DNA from 3 places in the Arthrobacter nitrophenolicus genome. Region 1 is predicted to be linked to each of the others. Evidence: predicted binding sites of a transcription regulator. Region 1 holds the regulator's gene; each other region holds the start of a gene.
What was found. Region 1 encodes HrcA, which represses chaperone genes, less so after heat shock. Its sites were predicted from a motif close to TTNGCACTCGNNNNNNNCGAGTGCNAA; they were not measured.
Positions count from the first base shown of each region.

Region 1 (7,368 bases):
TCCCGGCGCCCGTGGGTGACGCCAACGCCCCAGCCCGCGCCATGATCTTCGACTCCGTCTACGACACGTACCGCGGCGTGGTCACCTACGTGCGGGTGGTGGACGGCATGCTGCATCCGCGCGAACGCATCCAGATGATGTCCACCAAGGCCTCGCACGAACTCCTGGAGATCGGCGTCAGCTCACCCGAACCCACGCCTTCCAAGGGCCTCGGCGTCGGTGAGGTGGGCTACCTCATCACCGGTGTGAAGGACGTCCGCCAGTCCAAGGTCGGTGACACTGTCACCAACCTGGCCAAACCGGCGTCGGAATCCCTCAGCGGCTACGCGGATCCCAAGCCCATGGTGTTCTCCGGCCTCTACCCGCTGGACGGAACCGATTATCCGGTGCTCCGCGATGCCCTGGACAAGCTCAAGCTCAACGACGCCGCACTGGTCTACGAGCCGGAAACCTCCGCCGCCCTGGGCTTCGGCTTCCGCGTGGGCTTCCTTGGCCTGCTGCACCTCGAGATCGTCCGGGAACGCCTGGAGCGTGAATTCAACCTGGACCTCATTTCCACGGCACCGAACGTGGTGTACGAGGTGACCCTTGAGGACAAGTCCGTCCTGACCGTCACCAACCCCAGCGAGTTCCCGGCGGGCAAGATCCGGGAAGTCCGGGAGCCCATGGTGTCTGCCACCATCCTTGCCCCGAACGAGTTCGTCGGGGCAATCATGGAGCTCTGCCAGGGCCGCCGCGGTCAGATGAAGGGCATGGACTACCTCTCCGAGGACCGCGTGGAACTGCGGTACTGGATCCCGCTGGCCGAGATCGTCTTCGACTTCTTCGACATCCTCAAGTCCAAGACCCGCGGCTACGCGTCGCTGGACTGGAAGGCCGACGGCGAGCAGGTGGCCGACCTGGTCAAGGTGGACATCCTGCTCCAGGGCGAACAGGTGGACGCCTTCAGTGCCATCACGCACAAGGACAAGGCTTATGCGTACGGCGTGATGATGACCGGCAAGCTGCGTGAGCTCATTCCGAGGCAGCAGTTCGAGGTGCCCATCCAGGCGGCCATCGGATCCCGGATCATCGCCCGCGAAAGCATCCGCGCGATCCGCAAGGACGTCCTCGCCAAGTGCTACGGCGGTGACATCTCGCGTAAGCGCAAGCTGCTGGAAAAGCAGAAGGAAGGCAAGAAGCGCATGAAGATGGTGGGCCGCGTGGAGGTTCCGCAGGAGGCCTTCATCGCCGCGCTGACCACCGACGAGTCCAAGGACAAGGCCAAGAAGTAGTGATGACAGTGGCCGCATCCATCCAGGGCCGCAGCGATGCCTAGCGTTCTTCCTTTGGGCGACCCCGCGCCGCCGGACGGCCTGCTGCCCGCACAGGCGGCCCAGGGCGCGGGCAACCGTGCCTTCGGGCTGTATGTCCACATTCCCTTCTGCGCCGTGCGCTGCGGGTACTGCGACTTCAACACCTACACCGCCACCGAGCTCGGCGGCGGTGCGTCGCAGGACGCCTATGCCGGCACGGCCGCTTCCGAGGTGGCGTTTGCCGCCCGGGTGCTCGCCGGATCCGGGGTTCCGGCGCGGCAGCTCAGCACCGTTTTCTTCGGCGGCGGGACGCCCACCCTTCTTCCCGCAGACGATCTCGCCCTGATCCTTCGGGCGGCAGTCGACGAGTGGGGCATTGAGGACGGGGCGGAGGTTACAACCGAAGCCAATCCGGACTCTGTCACTCCAGAGTCCCTCGCTGTCCTTAAAGCAGCGGGTTTCACGCGGGTTTCCTTTGGCATGCAGTCCGCGGTTCCTCACGTCCTGAAGGTCCTGGACCGGACGCATACCCCGAGCAGGGTTCCGCAGGTGGTGCAGTGGGCCCGGGAGGCCGGACTGGCCGTCAGCCTGGACCTGATCTACGGCACGCCGGGCGAATCCCTGGACGACTGGCGGTACTCCCTGGAGACTGCCCTGTCTTACGAGCCCGACCACATCAGCGCCTACGCGCTGATCGTGGAGGACGGCACCAAGCTCGCCGCGCAGATGCGCCGCGGGGAGGTTCCGGGTATCGACGACGACGACCACGCCGACAAGTACGAGCTCGCCGACCAGCTGATCTCTGCGGCCGGGCTGGGCTGGTACGAGGTCAGCAACTGGGCCCGCACCCCGGAACAGGCGTGCCGCCACAACCTCGCCTACTGGCGGGGGGACGACTGGTGGGGGATCGGACCGGGTGCGCACTCCCACGTGGGCGGCGTCCGGTGGTGGAACGTCAAGCATCCCACCGCCTACGCCGGCCGCCTTGCCCAGGGAGCCTCACCGGCTGCCGGGCGGGAAACCCTGGACGGGGAAACCCGGACTGTTGAACGCATCATGCTGGAGGCGCGCCTCCAGGCAGGCCTCGAAGTGGCCACCCTGAGCGCTGTTGGACGCCATGAGGTGGCGGGGCTGATCGCCGACGGCCTGGTGGACCCGGCCGCGGCATTCCGCGGGAGGCTGGTCCTCACCCTGAAGGGGCGCCTGCTCGCCGACGCGGTGGTCCGCCGGATCCTCCCGGACTGACAGCTGGCGGGGCCCCGGCGCGAGCTTGCGAGTGCTGGGAGCCGGTGGGGACTACTTGATCCAGCGCAGGTTGTACTGGTACCGGTGCGGCTGGCCCTTGTTCACATGGATGCCGGCCGCCACCGAGAAGCACGTCAGGGCGATCCAGATCAGCGTGGCGATGACGGCGAAGATGTTGCCGATCACGGGGATGAACACCAGGATGTTCGCCACCACGGCCGCGATGGTGGGCGGCAGGCTGAAGTTCAGCGCTTCCTTGGATTCCTGCGCCGTAAACGGACCGCGGTCGCGGAAGATCAGGAAGATCAGGAGCGCAGGGACACAGCCGAGGATCCCGCCGAAGTGCGCCAGCGTGGCCCACTGCCGGTCCTCGCCTGCCGTCAGGGGCAGCGCGTTCGCCGGGACGCCATGATATTCGGAGCGGCCTGCGCCGCCCTGGCTGTCCCTGTGATCACGGGTGTTTTCTGCCACAGTCTGTTTCCTTCGAGAGTGCAAATAGTGCCAAATGCCGGTATTGCCTTGCTGCGGCCGCGAACAGCGCCGCAGGACCCGCAGTACCAAGAATACTGGCTATCCGGGACGTGGCTCCCCAATCAGGGCACCGTGAGGAAGTCGATCACTTCCTCAACCCGGCCCAGCAGCGACGCCTCAAGGTCAGCGTAGCTGCGGACGGCGCCCAGCAGCTTCTGCCACCCCAGCCCGATGTCCTCCTTTGTGGCGTGCGGCCATCCGAAGGCCGCCAGCACGCCGGTCTTCCAGTCCTGGCCGCGGGGCACTACCGGCCACTGCTCGATTCCCAGCACAGCGGGCCTGATGGCCTGCCACACATCCACGTACGGGTGGCCCACGATCAGCACATTCCCTGCAGCCCCGGGCGACGCCATCACGGCGTCGGCGATGCGGGACTCCTTCGAGTCCGGCACCAGGTGGTCCACGAGCACGCCGAGCCGCCGTCCCGGGCCGGGCCGGAAATCCGCCACCGCCCCGGCGAGGTCGTCAATGCCGTGCAGCGGCTCGACGACGATGCCCTCCACCCGTAGGTCGTCGCCCCAGACCTTTTCCACCAGTTCGGCGTCGTGCTTGCCCTCCACCCAGATCCGGCTGGCTTTGGCCACCTGGGCCCGCTGGCCGGTGACCTTGACCGAGCCCGACGCCGTCCTGCCGGCACCGCTGCCGGCGGCGGCGCGTGGTGCCGGCGGCATCAGCCGGATGGCCCGGCCCTCCAGGAGGAAACCGAATCCGAGCCGGAACGTCCGCGACTTTCCCCGCCGGTCCTCCAGCGCCACCACGTGCATGCCGCCGGACTTTTCCACCCGGGTCACGGCGCCGACCCACCCGGACTGGACGTCCTCAAGGACCATGCCGCGTTCAACGGGGATTTCGGGCAGTTGGGTGCGGACGGGGCCGGACATCTCCCGGGGCCCCCAGTTCTGGTAATCCATGGATCGACTCCGCCTAGCGCTAGATCAGTGCCGCCGGAATTTCGCCCGGAGCGGTACCAATGCTAACAACGGGCCAAGGCATAATAGACTGTTAGCACTTGGGCATGTCGAGTGCTAACCCCTGATGGTTTGCCCTGATGTTGTTGCACGGGGCGGCGCTGCCGCCCCGACCCTGGATGGAGGTGGAGTGTGAGCGAGCCACGCAGACTGGAAGTGCTGCGGGCAATCGTGGAGGACTACGTCCACTCCCGCGAGCCCGTTGGTTCGAAGGCGTTGGTGGAGAGGCATCATCTCGGCGTATCCAGTGCAACAATCCGCAACGACATGGCAGCGCTTGAAGACGAAGGGCTCATCACCGCTCCGCACACCAGTGCAGGCAGGATACCCACGGACAAGGGTTACCGCCTGTTCGTTGACCAGATCTCGGCCGTGAAGCCCCTTTCCCAGGCTGAACGGCGCGCCATCCAGTCGCTGCTGGAAGGTGCCGACGACCTCGATGATGTCCTGGACCGCACCGTCCGCCTGCTGTCCCAGCTGACCAACCAGGTGGCGGTGGTCCAGTATCCCCACCTGAGCCGCGCCCTGATCCGGCACATCGAATTCGTCCTGCTGGCACCGCGGAAAGTGCTGGTGGTCCTGATCGCCAACAGCGGCAAGGTGGAACAGCGGGTCATCGACGTCGGCCAGGACCTCGGCGACGACGCCCTCGCCGCGCTCCGGACCCAGTTCCTCGGTTCCCTTGCCGGGACCCCGCTGGGCCAGCTGGGGCAGTCCCTGCCCGGCGTCGTCTCCGCTGTCAGCCCGGCACAGCGGCCGGCCGCCCAGGCGCTGGCCCACGGGCTGGAACTCCTGGCACACAGCAGCCGCGAGGAGCGCATGGTCATGGCGGGCACCGCCAACCTTGCCCGGTCCAACGTGGATTTCCCGCTCAGCATCGGACCTGTGCTGGAAGCCCTGGAGGAACAGGTGGTGATGCTGCGCCTGCTGAGCGAAATGGCGCAGGACCACCGTGGCGTGGCAGTCAGCATCGGGCGGGAGAACCCCTATGACGGCCTTGCCGAAGCCTCCGTGGTGGCTACCGGCTACGGTCCGGACAGCGCGGCAAAAATAGGCGTGCTGGGTCCCACCCGCATGGACTATCCCACCACCATGGCCGCCGTCAGGGCTGTTGCCCGCTACCTGTCCCGGATCCTGGGGCCCTGAGCGGGGTGCCGGCTGCCGTGGCAGCCGGTCCGCGGAAGGACACCCCACTGCATGCAGTACAACAAGGAAGAGATACGAACTTTGAGCAGCCACTACGACGTCCTTGGAGTCTCGCCGGAGGCCACCGGAGAAGAAATCAAGAAGGCCTACCGCAAGCTGGCCCGCACCCTGCACCCGGACGTCAACCCGGGCGAGGAGGCTGCTGACCGCTTCAAGGCAGTAACCCACGCGTACGAAGTCCTCTCGGACCCCCAGAAGCGGCGCGTCTACGACACCACCGGCAACGAGAATGGCACGGACAATGGGTTCGGCGGCGGCAGCTACGCCGGCCAGGGCTTCGCTTTCCAGGACATCTTCGACACCTTTTTCGGTGCCGGCGGCTCCGCCGGCCCGGCCTCCCGGGTGCGCCGTGGGCAGGACGCCCTTATCAGCGTCCGGATCGACCTCCGCGACGCCGTCTTCGGCGTCAACAAGAAACTCGAGGTGGACACGGCCGTCACCTGCCCCACCTGCGAAGGCTCCTGCTGCCAGCCCGGCTCGCATCCGGAGCGCTGCGACATCTGCGGCGGCAGCGGCCAGGTCCAGCGGGCGGTCCGCTCCATCCTCGGCCAGGTCATGACGGCTGCCCCCTGCGGCAGCTGCGAAGGATTCGGCACCGTCATTAAGGATCCCTGCAACGAGTGCAGCGGCCAGGGCCGCATCCGCAGCCGCCGTTCACTGACCATCAAGGTTCCTGCCGGCGTCGCCACCGGAACCCGTATCCAGCTGTCCGGGCAGGGCGAGGCGGGACCCGCCGGCGGACCTTCCGGCGACCTCTACGTGGAGATCCGGGTCAACAACGACCCCACCTACGTCCGGGACGGGGACGACCTCCACGCCACACTGAACATTCCCATGACGGCGGCCGCCCTTGGCACCGAGGTGAACCTGGAGACCTTCGACGGGACCCAGGAGATCGACGTCAAGCCCGGTACACAGTCCGGTGAGATCATCACCCTGCGCGGCTTGGGCGTCACCCACCTGCGCGGGTACGGCCGCGGGGACCTCAAAGTGCACCTGCAGGTGGAGACTCCCGCCAAGCTCGATGCCGCCCAGGAAGACCTGCTGCGGCAGTTGGCCAAGCTCCGGGGCGAGCAGATCACCGAGGGAAAGCTGGCTGCCAGCGGCGGCATGTTCGCCAAGCTTCGGGACCGCCTCGGTAACCTGTAGCGGTGAGCAACCCAGTCTTCTTCACCGCCGCCGGGTCCCTCGACGGAATGGCCCCCGGTGGCCTCTTCGTACTGGAAGGGGCCGAGGCCAGGCACGCCGTTGCCGTCAAGCGCCTTGAAGCGGGTGAGCCGGTCGATATCGTCGACGGCGCCGGCACCAGGATGACCGGGCGGGTCGCCGGTGCTGCCCCGGCGGCACTGGAAGTGGAGTGCACGTCCGTAGCCGTCGAACCGCTGCCGGACGTCCGGCTGGTGCTCGTCCAGGCCCTGGCCAAGGGCGACCGGGACGAACTGGCCATCGAAACGGCCACCGAGCTGGGGATCGACGCCGTGGTCCCGTGGCAGTCCGAACGTTCCATCGTGCGGTGGAAGGGTGACCGCGCAGCGAAAGCCCACGCCAAATGGCAGTCGGTGGTCACCGCCGCCGCCAAGCAGGCACGCCGGTCCTGGGTGCCTGAGGTCCGCCCTGCCGTCGACACTGCGGGGCTGTCCGCAGCCGTCGAGGCCGCGGACCTGGCAGTAATCCTGCACGAGGACGCCGTCCGCCCGTTGCGCAGCGTCCTTGAGGGCTGGCAGGCCGGTGGCGGGGGTGCGGAACCCCGCGAGGTGCTCCTGATCGTCGGACCCGAGGGCGGCATCAGCCCCCGCGAAGTCACCAGGCTCTGCGACAAGGGCGCCGTGACGGCGCTGCTGGGGCACCATGTCCTGCGGTCGTCCACGGCCGGGCCCGCCGCCGTCGTGCTGGCCAGCGACATCCTGGGCCGCTGGGCGGCTACCGCACCTTGAAGGCCCTGGTGTCCTCAAACTGGTCCGGACCGCCGCCGGTTCCGGCCTGCGCCGCCCGCAGCTCGTAGTCACCCGCGGGCATGGTCAGGGCCAGGGTGAAAACCCCCGCCTGGCCCTGTTCCGGCGAGGCCGTGGTCTCCCCGGTGAGGAAGGGCTCGGTGCTGCCGTCGGCTCCGGACCGCAGGATCT
Region 1 covers NZ_CP174504.1:3,851,814-3,859,181, reverse strand. Annotated here, with positions in the region: gene lepA (translation elongation factor 4) at 1-1,274, shown strand, start outside; gene hemW (radical SAM family heme chaperone HemW) at 1,311-2,540, shown strand; gene ACJJV6_RS17820 (DUF4870 domain-containing protein) at 2,592-3,011, opposite strand; gene ACJJV6_RS17815 (DUF3097 domain-containing protein) at 3,134-3,982, opposite strand; gene hrcA (heat-inducible transcriptional repressor HrcA) at 4,172-5,185, shown strand; gene dnaJ (molecular chaperone DnaJ) at 5,267-6,394, shown strand; gene ACJJV6_RS17800 (16S rRNA (uracil(1498)-N(3))-methyltransferase) at 6,397-7,179, shown strand; gene ACJJV6_RS17795 (GerMN domain-containing protein) at 7,166-7,368, opposite strand, start outside.

Region 2 (7,368 bases), 1.3 Mb from region 1:
GTCAAGGGGAGCGGGGTATTCGACGCCGGGCTGCGGAAAGACAATCTTCACGTACCGGTCCGCGAAGCCGTTGTTGACGAAGTCGGCAAAGCCCGGCCCGCCGGCCACGATGCGCACCATGTGCAGCGAGAGCTGTTCCCGGCGGAGCACTTCAAGGCTGATCTGGGGACGGCTCTTTTTGGTGGCGGTGGTGGCGGCGGGAACAGTGCTCATAAGGCAAGCCTAACCTTAAGGAACCGGTGGAAGCTCCCAGGTTACGTCCCCTGCACCCTGCTCCCGCAGGAGCCGGTTCACCTGGCTGAAGGGCCGGGAACCGAAGAAACCGCGCGACGCGGACAACGGGCTCGGATGGGCGCTGGACACCACCGGCGTATCGCCCAGCAGCGGCCGGACGGACTCGGCCTCCTTGCCCCACAACAGCGCCACCAGCGGCATCGGTGCGCCGTCCGGGGACTGCCGGGCGGCAACTGCGGCGACGGCCGCCGTCGTGATTTTCTCCCAGCCCTTGCCCCGGTGCGAGCCCGCGGCACCGGCGCGTACCGTCATCACCCGGTTCAGCAGCAGCACGCCCTGCTCCGCCCAGGCGGACAGGTCGCCATGGACCCGGGCCGGGATGCCGAGGTCCGCCTCCAGTTCACGGTAGATGTTCGCGAGGCTGCGGGGGATGGGCCGGGTGCGCTTGTCAACGGAGAATGAAAGGCCGACGGCGTGACCCGGCGTGGGGTAGGGATCCTGGCCCACCACCAGGACCTTCACGCCGGCAAGGGGCTGGCGGAACGCGCGCAGGACGTTCGACGGCGACGGCAGCACCTGGTGCCCCGCCGCCACCTCATCCGCCAGGAAACCGAGGACGGCACGAAGCTCGGATTCCACTCCTGCCAGCGCCCCGGCCCAGTCCGGAGCCACGAGGTCCGCAAGCGGACGCCGCGCGAGTTCTGCGAACCCGTCCGTTCCGGCAGGGTCCTGGTCCAGTTCGAACAAGGCGTCTGATTCAAGCACCGTCCCATTCTTGCAGGGGAGTTGAGTCGCCGGGCCACGGACAGGACTCCGGCGCAAATGACAAGGCTGTTATTCGTCCGTAGCATGGGGGTAGGACATTTTCCCCTAGACCTCGAAGGAGTGTGCCGTGGCGGAACCGGCCCGGGAACATCTGCCCGAGGAATTGCCGGAGCAGGAACCACGGAACACCCTGCTGGCGGACTTCAGGCTGCGCGAGTCACCGCTCAGCGAACGCGAGCAGCAGATGCTGGCGCTTGAGCGCCAGTGGTGGAAGTACGCAGGGGCCAAGGAACAGGCCATCCGGGAGCACTTCGACCTCTCTGCCACCCACTATTACCAGCTGCTGAACGCCCTGATCGACCGCGAGGATGCACTCGCCCACGATCCCATGCTGGTCAAGAGACTGCGTAGACTACGTACGTCCCGCCACCGGGCCCGGACTGCCCGGCGCCTGGGCTCCGACGCCTAGGACCCCCGCGCCCCCAGCAGCAATTTCCCAAGGAAGTCAGCCATGACCAGATACGCCCGCGACGAATTCGACAAGGTCCCGGAAAACCCGCAGCGGCAAGGTGTGCACCGCACTGCTTCCGCACCCTCGCGGGTACGCCTCTGGCCCATCCTGGCAGTAGGGGTGGCGGCGCTGGCCATCGGGCTGGTGTCGTTCCTGATCCTTCCCAAACTTGGCTTTAACGGCACTGGCGCGCAGGTATCCTCCAGCCAGGAAGCGGCCCCGCTGGCGGAAACGGGCACAACGCCTTCCGCTACTCCCGAGAGCACGCCGGAGCCCACCACGGACGCCGTGCCATCGGCGTCAACCGGGCCGTCGCCCAGCCCCGAGGCAGTACCGGAGGTCACCACGGCGGCGCAGGCGCAGGTGGTCCTTGACCGGACCCAGCCCGTCGCCGTCTTCAACGCCACCGGAACGGCAGGCCTGGCCGGCCGGGTGGGCGGAACCGTCCAGGCGGACGGCTGGACCCTGGGGCAGGTTGGCAACTGGGCCGGAGCGCCGCAGCAGGGTTCCACGATCTTCTACGCAGGACCTGAACAGCTGGCCAACGCCCAGGCCCTTGCGCGGCTGCTGGGCGTCAGCACGCTGGTCAGCAGCACCGACTTCCAGGTTCCCCTGGTTGTGGTGCTGGGTCCCGGATACCGCTAAGCATTGCCGTTCGGCCGGTTACGCGTGAATAACTATTCCCGGCCCCACTCCGGGACACCTGCAGGGCAAACCCGGCATTGGCTAAAGTGAAGTCCAGGGTCCGGTCCGGGGCAGGCAAGCGCAATTCGGGCTCCTGGGTCCCCGGTCTCTACGGAAAGAGTTGGTCAGCATGGCACAGGGAACCGTGAAATGGTTCAACGCGGAAAAGGGCTACGGCTTCATCACCGTTGACGGATCCGGAGACGACATCTTTGTCCACTGGTCCGCCATCCAGGGTGAGGGCTACCGCGCGCTGGATGAGGGGCAGCGCGTTGAGCTTGAAGTCGGCGAAGGCGAGAAGGGCCCGCAGGCCGAAAGCGTCCGGCCCGCCGAGTGAAGCTTTTTCCCCTTTCCGCCGTCCATGTCCGTCCGGCGCTCGCCCTCTCCGCGTGCGCCCTCCTGGCTGCCACCGCTTGTTCCGGTGTCACCGGCAACGCCCGGGTGGAATCAGTCGAGGCGTCCGGCGATGGCATCCTGCGGGTTGGCCTGGTCCTGGACAGCACCGGTGACAGCAGTTTCCTCAATGACTCCCAGCTTGCCGCGGCGAAGCTCGCGGTCAAGGAGATCAACGCGACCGGCGGGCACAAGGGCAGGCCGGTGGAACTGCTGCCGGTCGAGGCGGGCCAGGATGCTGCGGCACAGGCACATGCATTGGTGGCGGGCAAGGCAGACGTTGTCATTGGACCCACCGATTCGAGCCACGCGCCCGCCGTCATTGATGTTCTCTCCCGTGCCAGGACGCCGCTGATCTCGCCGGCCAACACCGCAGCAGGACTTACCGGGACGGACTCCGGCGGCTACTACTTCCGCACTGCCGCCGCGGACGTCGCCCAGGCACCCGTCCTGGTGAAGCTTGCGAAGAATGCCGGTGCGGCCTCCGTTTCCGTCGTGTACCAGGAAGGGGCCTACGGCAAGGACGTTGCCGATGCCATTTCCGAGGCGGCGGCCCAGGCCGGATTGGAGGTGGCGGCATGCGAGGAGTTCCCGTCGGGGGAGGCGGGCAAGGCCGCCGGCGCGGCAGGGGAAGCCGACGCCGATGCCGTCATCCTGGTGGCCCGCGAAGGAGCCCAGGGTGCACTCGCGGAACTGGACAATGCCGGGATCGACGGGCCCCGCATCATCCTCAGCGACGGAGCCTTCGCCCGCTACGGGTCCAAGCTGGGCGCCAAAGCACTGGAAGGCGCCCGTGCAGTGGTCCCCGGCCAGCTTCCCTCCGCCGGATTCCAGGAACGGCTGCTCGCCGTCGACGGCCAATTGAAGGATGTTTCCTTCGCCGCAGAGACCTACGACGCCGTCACCCTCGCGGCCCTGGCCGCGGCCAGGGCCCAGGACGACGCCGGCCGTTCCATCGCCGCCAACCTTCTCAGTGTGTCCGGCGGCAGCGCCGGCGGGTCCGCCGAGGCCCCCGCCTGCTCCACCTACAAGGACTGCGTCACCGGGCTGGCGACGGGCGCGGGGATCAATTACGACGGCGAATCCGGCCCCGTCGCGTTCGACGCCAACGGAGACATCACCACGGCGAACTTCTCGGTCTTCACCTATGGTGCGGACAACCTGCCGGCCCCCAGCGGCAGCGAGACAGCGGGCCGCCCTGGGAACTGACGAGCTGATCGCCGTCAGCGAATAGACCCCGCCGCCCCGCCGCTTCCGGCGCCTTTCGCTTGCACTCTCACGTAGGGAGTGCTAATTATTGACTTAGCACTCTGACGTACCGACTGCTAACGCAAAGCCTGCTTCAAGCCGGCGGCGCGCGGCACCGGGCAAAGAGCGAAGAAACACCTGACTGGAGTGAGGTCCGCACCCGGAGGCATACAGAGGCCGCCGGCAAAGGACCGTCCGTCGCGGGCACTGCAGCGAAGGTTCATTCTTAACGACCGTCCCGAAAGGACCACTGCCGTTATGGCCAAGATCATTGCATTTGATGAAGAGGCACGCCGCGGCCTTGAGCGGGGCCTGAACACCCTCGCCGACGCCGTTAAGGTCACCCTCGGCCCGCGTGGACGCAACGTCGTCCTCGAAAAGAAGTGGGGCGCCCCCACGATCACCAACGATGGTGTTTCCATCGCCAAGGAGATCGAGCTGGATGATCCCTACGAGAAGATCGGCGCTGAGCTGGTCAAGGAAGTTGCCAAGAAGACGGATGACGTCGCAGGCGACGGCACCACCACCGCTACCGTGCTGGCCCAGGCCCTGGTCAAGGAAGGCCTGCGCAACGTTGCCGCCGGCGCCGACCCGCTGTCCCTGAAGCGCGGCATCGAAAAGGCCGTTGACGCTGTCACCGCCGAGCTGCTGAACTCCGCCAAGGAAATCGAAACCAAGGAAGAGATCGCCGCCACCGCCTCGATCTCCGCCGGTGACGACGAAATCGGTGCCCTGATTGCCGAAGCCCTGGACAAGGTTGGCAAGGAAGGCGTCATCACGGTCGAGGAATCCAACACCTTCGGCCTGGAGCTCGAACTCACCGAAGGCATGCGCTTCGACAAGGGTTACATCTCCGCTTACTTCGTCACCGACGCAGAGCGCCAGGAAACGGTCCTCGAGGACCCGTACATCCTGATCGTCAACTCCAAGATCTCCAACGTCAAGGAACTGGTTGCTGTCCTGGAAAAGGTCATGCAGTCCAACAAGCCGCTGCTGATCATCGCCGAGGACATCGAGGGCGAGGCCCTGGCCACCCTGATCGTCAACAAGATCCGCGGCACCTTCAAGTCCGTTGCCGTCAAGGCTCCGGGCTTCGGCGACCGCCGCAAGGCGCAGCTGGCCGACATCGCCGTCCTCACCGGCGGCCAGGTCATCTCCGAAGAGGTTGGCCTCAAGCTGGAGAACGCCGGCCTGGAACTGCTGGGCAAGGCACGCAAGGTTGTTGTCACCAAGGACGAGACCACCATCGTTGAAGGTGCCGGCGACGCCGACCAGATCGCTGGCCGCGTGTCCCAGATCCGTGCCGAGATCGAAAACTCCGACTCCGACTACGACCGCGAGAAGCTGCAGGAGCGCCTGGCCAAGCTGGCCGGCGGTGTTGCAGTCATCAAGGCCGGCGCCGCAACCGAAGTTGAGCTGAAGGAGCGCAAGCACCGCATCGAGGACGCCGTGCGCAACGCAAAGGCTGCCGTTGAAGAAGGCATCGTCGCCGGTGGCGGCGTGGCCCTCATCCAGGCCGGCGCAAAGGCATTCGCCAACCTGCAGCTCTCCGGCGACGAAGCAACCGGCGCCAACATCGTCCGTGTTGCCATCGACGCCCCGCTGAAGCAGATTGCCTTCAACGCAGGCATGGAGCCCGGCGTTGTGGTGGACAAGGTCCGTGGCCTGCCCGCAGGCCACGGCCTGAACGCCGCCACCGGCGAGTACGTCGACCTGCTGGCTGCCGGCGTGAACGACCCCGTCAAGGTGACCCGCTCTGCCCTGCAGAACGCGGCCTCCATCGCCGGCCTGTTCCTCACCACTGAGGCAGTCGTGGCCGACAAGCCGGAGAAGAACCCCGCTCCTGTCGGCGGCGGCGACGACATGGGCGGCATGGGCGGCTTCTAGCCTTCCTGCCGGGCCAGTCCCGCAGCTACAAGAAATGCGGCCCCTCTTTCGAGGGGCCGCATTTTTGTTGTCGGGTGATGCCAGGGGGAGGTTACTTCCGTGCGCTCGAGAGCATCCCTTCCACTTCCTTCTTGAAGGCTTCGGCGGCAGCCTGGGGAGTGAGCCGGTCGTAGAGAACTTCGTCCGTGTACCGCTTGATGACGTTCTGCACGCTGCCGGCACCCACCGGCGGGACCGGCGGTGCGTCCTTCATGTCCGGAGCAATGTCCTTGAGGAAGGACACCACGGTTGTGTCTGCGGGCTTCAGGTCAGGCGTGATGCTTTCGACAATCTCCGGGTTGGTGGGCACGCCACGGTCCGTCATCAGGATGGCGCCTGCCTCGGGACTGTTGGTCAGGTAGTTGATGAAGGTGGCGGCCTCGTCGGGGTGCTTGGAGCGGGACGAGGCGGACCAGAACATGGTGGGCTTGTAGTACATCCCGTTGTCCGCGGCGGATCCGTCAATGCTGGGAGCGCGGAGCATCTTGATGCTGCTGCCCGTGGTGGACTCCAGCGAACCGAGCTGGTTGGTCCACCACCAGGCCATGCCGACCCTGTTGGTGCCGAACAGGCTTTCCTCCAGGCCGGCGCCCGAATCCTCGGTGGCCACGGTTGCCGGCGGGCTGGCCTTGGAATCGCGCTGCTCCTCCAGCCGCTCCCAGAAGGACGCAGCTGTTGCCGTGTCGAAGTCCAGTTTGCCGTCGGCGGAGTAGAGGTTCTCGCCATGTTGGCGCAGCCAGATGATCAGGTCCGCCTCGTTGCTGCCGTACGCGGCCCCGTAGTTCTTCCCGTCACCAGCCGCGCTGATCTTCGAAGCCGTCTCCATGAAGTCGTCCCAGGTCCAGGTGGTGTCGTCCGGGAGGGGTACGCCCGCCGCCTCGAAGACCTTGGTGTTGGCCATGATGACATAGGCATTCTGGCCGGTGCTCAGGCCGTACTGCGCACCGTCGTACTGGCCTGACGCCAGGGCTTCCTTGTCCAGCTTTGAGGTGTCGATCCCGTCCTGCTTTCCCAGGTCCAGGAGGGCACCCCGCCCGCCGTACTCGGCGATGTACTTCTGGTCCATCTGGATGACGTCGGGAGCATCATTCGCGGCAGTCTTGGTGGCGAGCTTGTCCCAGTAGCTGGACCATTCGCCCGGTTCTGATTCGATGTTGATGTTGGGATGCTTCGCCTCAAAAGCGGTGATGACCTTTTCGGTCTGGGCATTGAGGTATTCGTTGCCCCACCAGGCGAAGCGCAGGGTGACCTGCTCGTTGCCGCCTGAGCCGCCGGGCGCACCGCAGCCGGTAGCAAGGATGGAGAGGGCCAGGGCCGCTGCGCCGAGCTGGAATTTCCGCCGGCTCACAGTCCGAATCGTCATTGATGTGCCTTCCTGAATGCCGCCTTCCTCCTCTGAAGCACCCATGCCCAGGAATAAGAAAGCGTTTTCTCGAGTAGTACTGCGATTGTTTCCCGAATGGCTCCCGCCCGTCAAGAACTTTCGGTAAACGTTTTCCCACTTGTCTTGGCTCCGCGCTGCGCAGGGGAAGCTGGCACGTGCCGCCATTGTCGCGCCGGTCTGGCAGGATGGACCGGTGACGATTACTGCAGCGGCTGACGGTTCG
Region 2 covers NZ_CP174504.1:2,552,481-2,559,848, forward strand. Annotated here, with positions in the region: gene ACJJV6_RS11960 (siderophore-interacting protein) at 1-213, opposite strand, end outside; gene ACJJV6_RS11965 (uracil-DNA glycosylase) at 229-999, opposite strand; gene ACJJV6_RS11970 (DUF3263 domain-containing protein) at 1,127-1,468, shown strand; gene ACJJV6_RS11975 (LytR C-terminal domain-containing protein) at 1,511-2,155, shown strand; gene ACJJV6_RS11980 (cold-shock protein) at 2,325-2,531, shown strand; gene ACJJV6_RS11985 (ABC transporter substrate-binding protein) at 2,528-3,796, shown strand; gene groL (chaperonin GroEL) at 4,094-5,722, shown strand; gene ACJJV6_RS11995 (ABC transporter substrate-binding protein) at 5,814-7,124, opposite strand; gene ACJJV6_RS12000 (RNase H family protein) at 7,339-7,368, shown strand, end outside.
Region 2: the regulator HrcA is predicted to act here: its motif matches at 3,890-3,916, upstream of groL (chaperonin GroEL).

Region 3 (7,368 bases), 710 kb from region 1:
CAGGGCATGCTCGCCGCCGGAGTCCTGCCCGCGGTGAAGCACTTCCCCGGGCACGGATCCGTGACCGCGGACTCGCACCTGAGCCTGCCGGTCCAGCCCGCCGGCCTGGAGGAGCTCCGCGCGCGGGACTGGAAGCCCTTCCAGGCTGCCATCGCCGCCGGAACCCCGATGGTGATGACCGGGCACATTGCCGTGCCGGCGCTGGAACCGGGCGTCCCGGCGTCGCTCTCTGCCCCCACCTACGCAGCCCTGCGGGGGCTGGGCTTCGAGGGTGTGGCGGTGACGGACGCGCTGAACATGGGTGCGGTGACCAAACAGTATCCCGGCGGCAAAGCCGCCGTGATGGCGCTGGCCGCCGGCGCCGACCTGCTGCTGATGCCCGCCGACGTCGGACAGGCCCACGCCGCCATCGTCGAGGCCGTGAAGTCCGGGTCCCTTCCCGCGGAGCGGCTGGATGAGGCCGCCCGGCGCGTGGCCACCATGATGACCTGGCAGGGCCGGCGGGGTTCACCCGCAGCCGCGCCGGCGGGCAGCGCTGCACCGGTTTCGGCCCGGGTCTCGGCCTCGGCCGTAACAGTGGTGTCCGGTCCGTGCGGCGGGCCGCTTGTTCCGGGGGCTGTCCGGGTGGCCGGCGGAGGACCGGGGGACAAGGAACGGTTCGAGGCCGCCGCCGCCCGGGCAGGACTCAGCGTGGGAACCGGGCCGCTGGTCAACCTCATCGGGTACGGCGGGAAGCCCGCCGGCGGAGACATCGAGGTGGCGCTGGACGCCCCGTGGACGCTGCAGGCCTCCCCGGCGCCGGTCCGGCTGGCGCTCTACGGCCGCAGTGACGCCGCCTTCGACGCCCTCGCCGCCGTGCTGGCAGGAAAGGCGCCGGCACCCGGAAAGCTGCCCGCCGCCGTCGGGAATGTCCCTGCCGGAACCGGCTGCCCCGCCTGAGCGCGTTTAATAGTCAGGTGCCCATTCTGAATAAAGACATGACTCTCTGCATCTCGCTCTCGGCCCGTCCCAGCAACAACGGGACCAGGTTCCACAACCACCTGTATGACCAGCTCGAGCTCAATTGGATCTACAAGGCGTTCGCCCCCACCAACCTGGAGCAGGCCATCGCCGGGGTCCGCGGGCTGGGCATCCGCGGCTGCGCCATCTCCATGCCGTACAAGGAGGACGTCATCGCCCTTGTTGACGAGATGGACCCCTCCGCGAAGGCCATCGATTCGGTGAACACCATCGTGAACACGGACGGCCACCTCAAGGCCTACAACACCGACTACACCGCCATCGAGCAGCTGCTCGCCAGCAATTCCGTGCCCACAAAGTACTCCGTCCTGGTTCAGGGCGCCGGCGGCATGGCCAAGGCCACCGTGGCGGCACTCCGGGACGCCGGCTTCAAGGACGTCACGGTGATCGCGCGGAACGAGGCCACCGGGCGCGCGCTCGCCGGCCAGTACGGCTTCCAATGGCGGGCAGCGCTCGACGGCGGCACGGCGGACCTGATCATCAACGTCACCCCCCTTGGCATGGCCGGCGGGGCGGACGCCGAAACGCTGGCGTTCCCCGCCGAAGCCATCGACAGTGCCAGGATCGTCTTCGACGTGGTGGCGCTGCCCGCCGAAACCCCGCTGATCCGGGCGGCCCGCGCCGCAGGCAAGCCGGTGATCACCGGGGCGGAGGTGGCCACCATCCAGGCGCTGGAACAGTTCGTGCTCTATACGGGCGTGCGGCCCACCCCGGAACAAGTGCGGGCCGCCGAGGAGTTCATGCGGGCCCAGTAGCCCGCAGGGCTTGATAGCCGGCCGGCTCAGGTGCCGGTTGCCACCGGCTCCACCACGATGGCCACCCGGTCCTCCCCGATGCGGGTCAGGACCAGGGTGGCTGTTTTTCCGGCGCCCTTCTTACCGGCATTCCTGCCGCCGGGCAGCAGCTGCTTCCGCAGTTCCTCCGGGGTGACGGCAGTGCCGCGCTTCTTGATGTCCAGCACCGTGATGCCTTCCTGCTTGACCCAGGCCTTGAGCGCCTTGACGTTGTAGGGCATGACATCCAGCACTTTGTAGGCACGCGCGAACGGGGTGTCCGCCAGTGCGGGGGCGCAGATGTACGCGATGTGCTCGTCCACCAGGTGGCCGCCGAGCTCCTGCGCGACGTCGGCCACGAGGCCCGCCCGGATCACGGCGCCGTCCGGTTCGTAAAGGTAGCCCGCCACGGGACCCACCGGTGCCGCCGGTCCGGCACCGAAATCCGCGGCGCTGGCCAGCTCGGCTGCTCCGTTTGGCCCCAGCACCAGTGCTGAGCGGCGGACGTCGGCGCGGCGCACGGCATTGAACCACAGCGCCACCTCGGTGACGTCCCCGTTCACGGACACCCACTGGGCTTCGCAGCCCTGCGGCACGGATTCATGCGGCATGCCCGGGCCCATCTTCACGCCCACGGCCATGCCCGACTCCGCAAGGGACTCCACGAAGGACAGCGGCGGCGAAAAGGCCTCGGGGTCCCAGATGCGCGTGGTGCCGGAGGTGGAGGTGACCCGGCGGGCGGGGTCCAGCCACACGCCGTCGATCCCGTCCAGCGGGACGGCGGTGGCGTCCGCGTGGACCACGGTGGCGTTCGGGAAGGGGATGAGGTTTACGGTGGCGCAGGCGGCAGTTGTCTCGTCCTGTTCCACCGCGGTGACCGTGAGGTCAAGCGACGCCAGTGCAAGGGAATCAGCGCCGAGCCCGCAGCCCAGGTCTGCCACGTGGCTGACGCCCGCTTCGGCGAACCGCTGCGCGTGGCGGGCTGCAACGTTCAGGCGGGTGGCCTGCTCCAGCCCGGCCTGGGTGAACAGCATCTGGCTGGCAAACTCGCCGAACTTGGCCTCGGCCCTGGTGCGGAGCCGCGACTGGGTTAGGACGGCGGACACCAGCTCGGGGGAGTGCCCCGCCTTGCGCAGCGCGGAATTCAGCTCGAACGACGCGTCCTCCCGGTATGGACCCAGTGAGGCCAGCAGGTCCCAGCCTTCCGGGGTGAGCAGCGGCGCGATCTGGTCCTGGGGAGCGTTGGGCATGCGTTCCAGCCTAGTGGAGGAGCGTCCTGCGGGATGCCGATAGGGTTGAAAGCATGGAAGACAGCGCAGGCCCCCAGCAGTCCGGAGAACAGCAGCCCACGGACCGGGGTCCTGCCAGGTACGCCCGCCCGGCGCTGATCGCGGCGTCGGTGGTGGCCGTTGTTTGCCTGGCGCTGCTGGTGATCATCTTTTTCCTGGACACGTTCAACGCCACCGTCTACTCGGTAGGCGGCAACAACATCGAGGACGATACCCAGGAGGCCCGAGATATCCGCGGGCTGTATACCGGGGCACGGACCGGAAGCATCGTGTTCCTGGTCGCCTCGCTGTTGGCCGCGGCCGGCGCTGCCGCGGTGCTGTACCGGGGCAGGAATCAGGGGACGCGGGATTCCGACGGCGGCGAGGAAGTGGATTTCGAGGACCTGGGCCGCTGAGGCTGCTGCCCGGCGCTGGTGAGCAGTACGCCTGATATCACCAGGATGCCGCCCGTTACCTGCGCGAGGGTGATGGGCTGGCCCAGCAGCACCGTGATGACCGCGGTGAAGACGGCGATCAGGTTCAGGTAGTTGCCCGCGTTCGCGGCGGTGGTCCGTTTCAGGGCCAGGTTCCACAGCAGGTAGGAGCCCAGCGACGGGAACACCGCGATGAACGCCAGCGACCAGCTTTCCGCGGGAGTGGACGGCAGCCCCGCGCCTGCCACCGCGGCCACGGGGGCGAGGACCACGGCGGCCAGTGCAACCTGCACCGCGGTGGACGTGATGGCCGGCAGGGACAGCCTGCGGGCGATGATCGTGTAGAAGCCCCAGACCGTGATGGCAGCCAGGATCAGCAGTTCCCCGGTGTTGATGGAGAAGGTCAGCAACCGCTGCAGGTCACCGCCGGTGAGCACCAGGACGACCCCCGCCAGGCCCAGGCCGATGCCCAGCCAGCTCACCGGGCGGGGCCGGTCGCGAAGGAAGACGACAGCCAGCACCATGATCAGTGCCGGGTTGGCGGCGGTGACCAGGGACGCGTTCAGGGCCGAGGTGTGCTGCAGCGCGCTGTACAGCAGCAGGGTGTAGCCGCTCATCCCCAGCACGCTCAGCAGCAGCAGGACCGGCCAGCGGCGCAGCACCCCTTTCCAGTCCGGCCTGTCCACGAAGTGCGCCAGGAGGAGCAGCGGTGCGGCGGCCAGGACCCAGCGCCAGAACGTCAGCTGGAGCGGGTCCATCGTCTTCATGGCCGACTGCCCCACGACGAAGTTTCCGGCCCAGAACAGGTTCGCAAGGATCAGGTACACGGCGGCTCGCACCGCTTCAATGTACAGGGCGGATGTGTCCGCTGAAGACGAAACGCTGGCACTCGCCTTGACCGAGTGCTAACCCGGACATAGAGTCTTCATTAGCACTCTCCCTAGGAGGGTGCTAATACATGAAGAGCTGCCAGCCAGGCTGCTGCCGGCACCGCGACGACGGTTGCCAGCCAGGGCGGAAAGCTTTCCAAGTCCACGAATTTGCTGACGAAAAGGAGAGGTCCGAGTGTCGGTCTCTATTAAGCCTCTTGAGGATCGTATTGTTGTCCGCCCGCTCGAAGCCGAGCAGACCACGGCTTCCGGCCTGGTGATCCCGGACTCCGCACAGGAGAAGCCGCAGGAAGGCGAAGTTGTTGCAGTTGGCCCCGGCCGCTTCGAAGACGGCAACCGCGTACCGGTCGACGTAGCCGTGGGCGACGTCGTGATCTACTCCAAGTACGGTGGAACCGAAGTCAAGACCGGCGGCACCGAGTACCTCGTGCTGTCCGCCCGCGACGTCCTGGCGATCGTCGTAAAGTAACTTCCCGGATCCCCGTGCCGCTGGTCATGCCTTCTGCTGGCCAGCTGCGCGGGGTTCTGTCTTGAAAGGACAAAACCATGGCAAAGCAGCTTGCGTTTAACGACGCTGCCCGCCGGTCTCTTGAAGCCGGCATCGATAAGCTCGCCAACACCGTCAAGGTAACGCTCGGCCCCCGCGGCCGCAACGTTGTCCTGGACAAGAAGTGGGGAGCGCCCACCATCACGAACGACGGCGTCACCATCGCCCGCGAAGTGGAACTGGACGACCCGTACGAGAACCTTGGCGCCCAGCTGGCCAAGGAAGTCGCCACCAAGACCAACGACGTTGCCGGTGACGGCACCACCACCGCAACGGTCCTGGCCCAGGCACTGGTCAAGGAAGGCCTGCGCAACGTAGCTGCCGGCGCTGCTCCCGGCCAGATCAAGCGCGGCATCGAGGTTTCGGTTGAAGCCGTCGCCGCCCGCCTGCTGGAGAACGCCCGCCCCGTCGAGGGCACCCAGGTTGCCAGCGTCGCTGCCATCTCGGCACAGAGCGAAGAAATCGGCGAGCTCCTGGCTGAGGCCTTCGGCAAGGTGGGCAAGGATGGTGTGATCACCATCGAGGAATCCTCCACCACGCAGACCGAACTGGTCCTGACCGAGGGCATGCAGTTCGACAAGGGCTACCTGTCCCCGTACTTCATCACGGACGCGGACCGCCAGGAAGCCGTCCTCGAGGACGCCCTCATCCTGATCAACCAGGGCAAGATCTCCTCGCTGCAGGACTTCCTGCCGCTGCTGGAGAAGGCGCTGCAGGCTTCCAAGCCGCTGTTCATCATCGCCGAGGACGTCGACGGCGAGGCCCTGTCCACGCTGATCGTCAACCGCATCCGCGGCACCCTGAACGTCGTTGCCGTCAAGGCTCCGGGCTTCGGTGACCGCCGCAAGGCCATGCTGCAGGACATCGCCACCCTCACCGGTGCACAGGTTGTCTCCCCGGAGCTGGGCCTGAGCCTGGACACGGTTGGCCTGGAGGTGCTGGGTACTGCCCGCCGCATCACGGTCACCAAGGACAACACCACCATCGTGGACGGCGCAGGTTCAGCCGAGGACGTGTCCGCACGCGTTGCGCAGCTGCGTGCCGAGCTGGCCCGCACCGACTCCGACTGGGACCGCGAAAAGCTCCAGGAGCGCCTGGCCAAGCTGGCCGGCGGCATCGGCGTCATCAAGGTGGGTGCTGCCACCGAGGTTGAGCTGAAGGAAAAGAAGCACCGCATCGAAGATGCTGTGTCCTCCACCCGCGCTGCCCTCGAAGAAGGCATCGTGGCTGGTGGCGGTTCCGCCCTGATCCACGCCCTCAAGGCACTGGATGAGGACCCCGCCGTGAAGGCGCTGGAAGGCGACGCCGCCGCTGCTGTGGGCATCGTCCGCCGCGCACTGGTGCAGCCGCTGCGCTGGATCGCCCAGAACGCCGGCTTCGACGGCTACGTCATCACCTCCAAGGTCGCCGAGCTCGAAACCAACAACGGCTTCAACGCCAAGTCGGGCGAGTACGAGGACCTGATCGCTGCCGGAGTCATCGACCCCGTCAAGGTCACCCGCGCCGCCCTGCGCAACGCAGCCTCCATTGCTGCCCTGGTCCTCACCACCGAGACCCTGGTTGTGGAGAAGGCCGCTGAGGAAGACGAGCACGCAGGCCACAGCCACTAAATCCCCACCGGCTCCCAAATCCCGCTTCGCTCGACTTGGGTCCCTCGCCGGTGTGGGCCCTTGGCCCGCGCACACAAAAACCGGCCCGGCATCTGCTGGGCCGGTTTTTTCTCGCCTATTTCCGTACCGCGTAGCGCACGTGCGTGGCGAACGGCGAGCTGACGGTCTGCAGGATCTCAAGATTGACGTCCCGGTCGAAGCCGTCGAACAGCCGCTTTCCTGCGCCGAGGAGCACCGGGGCGGTGGAGAGCACCAGCTCATCCACCCGGCCGGCTGCCAGAGCCTGCCGGATCACGTCAGCGCCGCCGCCAACAGAGACGTCCTTGCCTCCGGACGCAGCGGCCGCCCGCTCCAGTGCCTCGTCCAGCCCCGCAACGAACGTGAACCCGGACTCCGGTGGAGGTTGGTCCGCCAGGCGGTGCGTGAGCACGACGAGCGGCCCCGGGAAGGGGTTGGTCCCGCCCCAGGCGCCTGCGGCGTCGTACATGCCCCTGCCAACGATTCCCGCTCCGGTGCCTGCCACGAGTTCGTCGTAGAACTCCTTGTCCGGCCCGTGCATGGCAAACTCGTGCCCGCCGTCGTAGGTCCAGGGGCCGCCCATCACCCAGTAGTGCAGGCGTTCGCCGCCCCTGCCCAGGCCGTAGCGCGGCCCGTCGTCAGGACCGGTGATGAAGCCGTCCACTGAGGTGGTGATGGATGCGATAACCCTTCCCATCAGGTTCCCGGCATGTCCTGGGTCTCGACTCCGCCCGCACGCTCGTAGACCAGCGACACCGCCCCTTTCGGAAAGGAGCGTGCCGGTTCGGCGAGGCGGAAGGTGGCGGGA
Region 3 covers NZ_CP174504.1:325,976-333,343, reverse strand. Annotated here, with positions in the region: gene ACJJV6_RS01510 (glycoside hydrolase family 3 N-terminal domain-containing protein) at 1-939, shown strand, start outside; gene ACJJV6_RS01505 (shikimate 5-dehydrogenase) at 957-1,775, shown strand; gene ACJJV6_RS01500 (class I SAM-dependent methyltransferase) at 1,802-3,043, opposite strand; gene ACJJV6_RS01495 (hypothetical protein) at 3,097-3,477, shown strand; gene ACJJV6_RS01490 (DMT family transporter) at 3,417-4,334, opposite strand; gene groES (co-chaperone GroES) at 4,561-4,854, shown strand; gene groL (chaperonin GroEL) at 4,932-6,542, shown strand; gene ACJJV6_RS01475 (dihydrofolate reductase family protein) at 6,658-7,257, opposite strand; gene ACJJV6_RS01470 (dihydrofolate reductase family protein) at 7,257-7,368, opposite strand, start outside.
Region 3: the regulator HrcA is predicted to act here: its motif matches at 4,378-4,404, upstream of groES (co-chaperone GroES).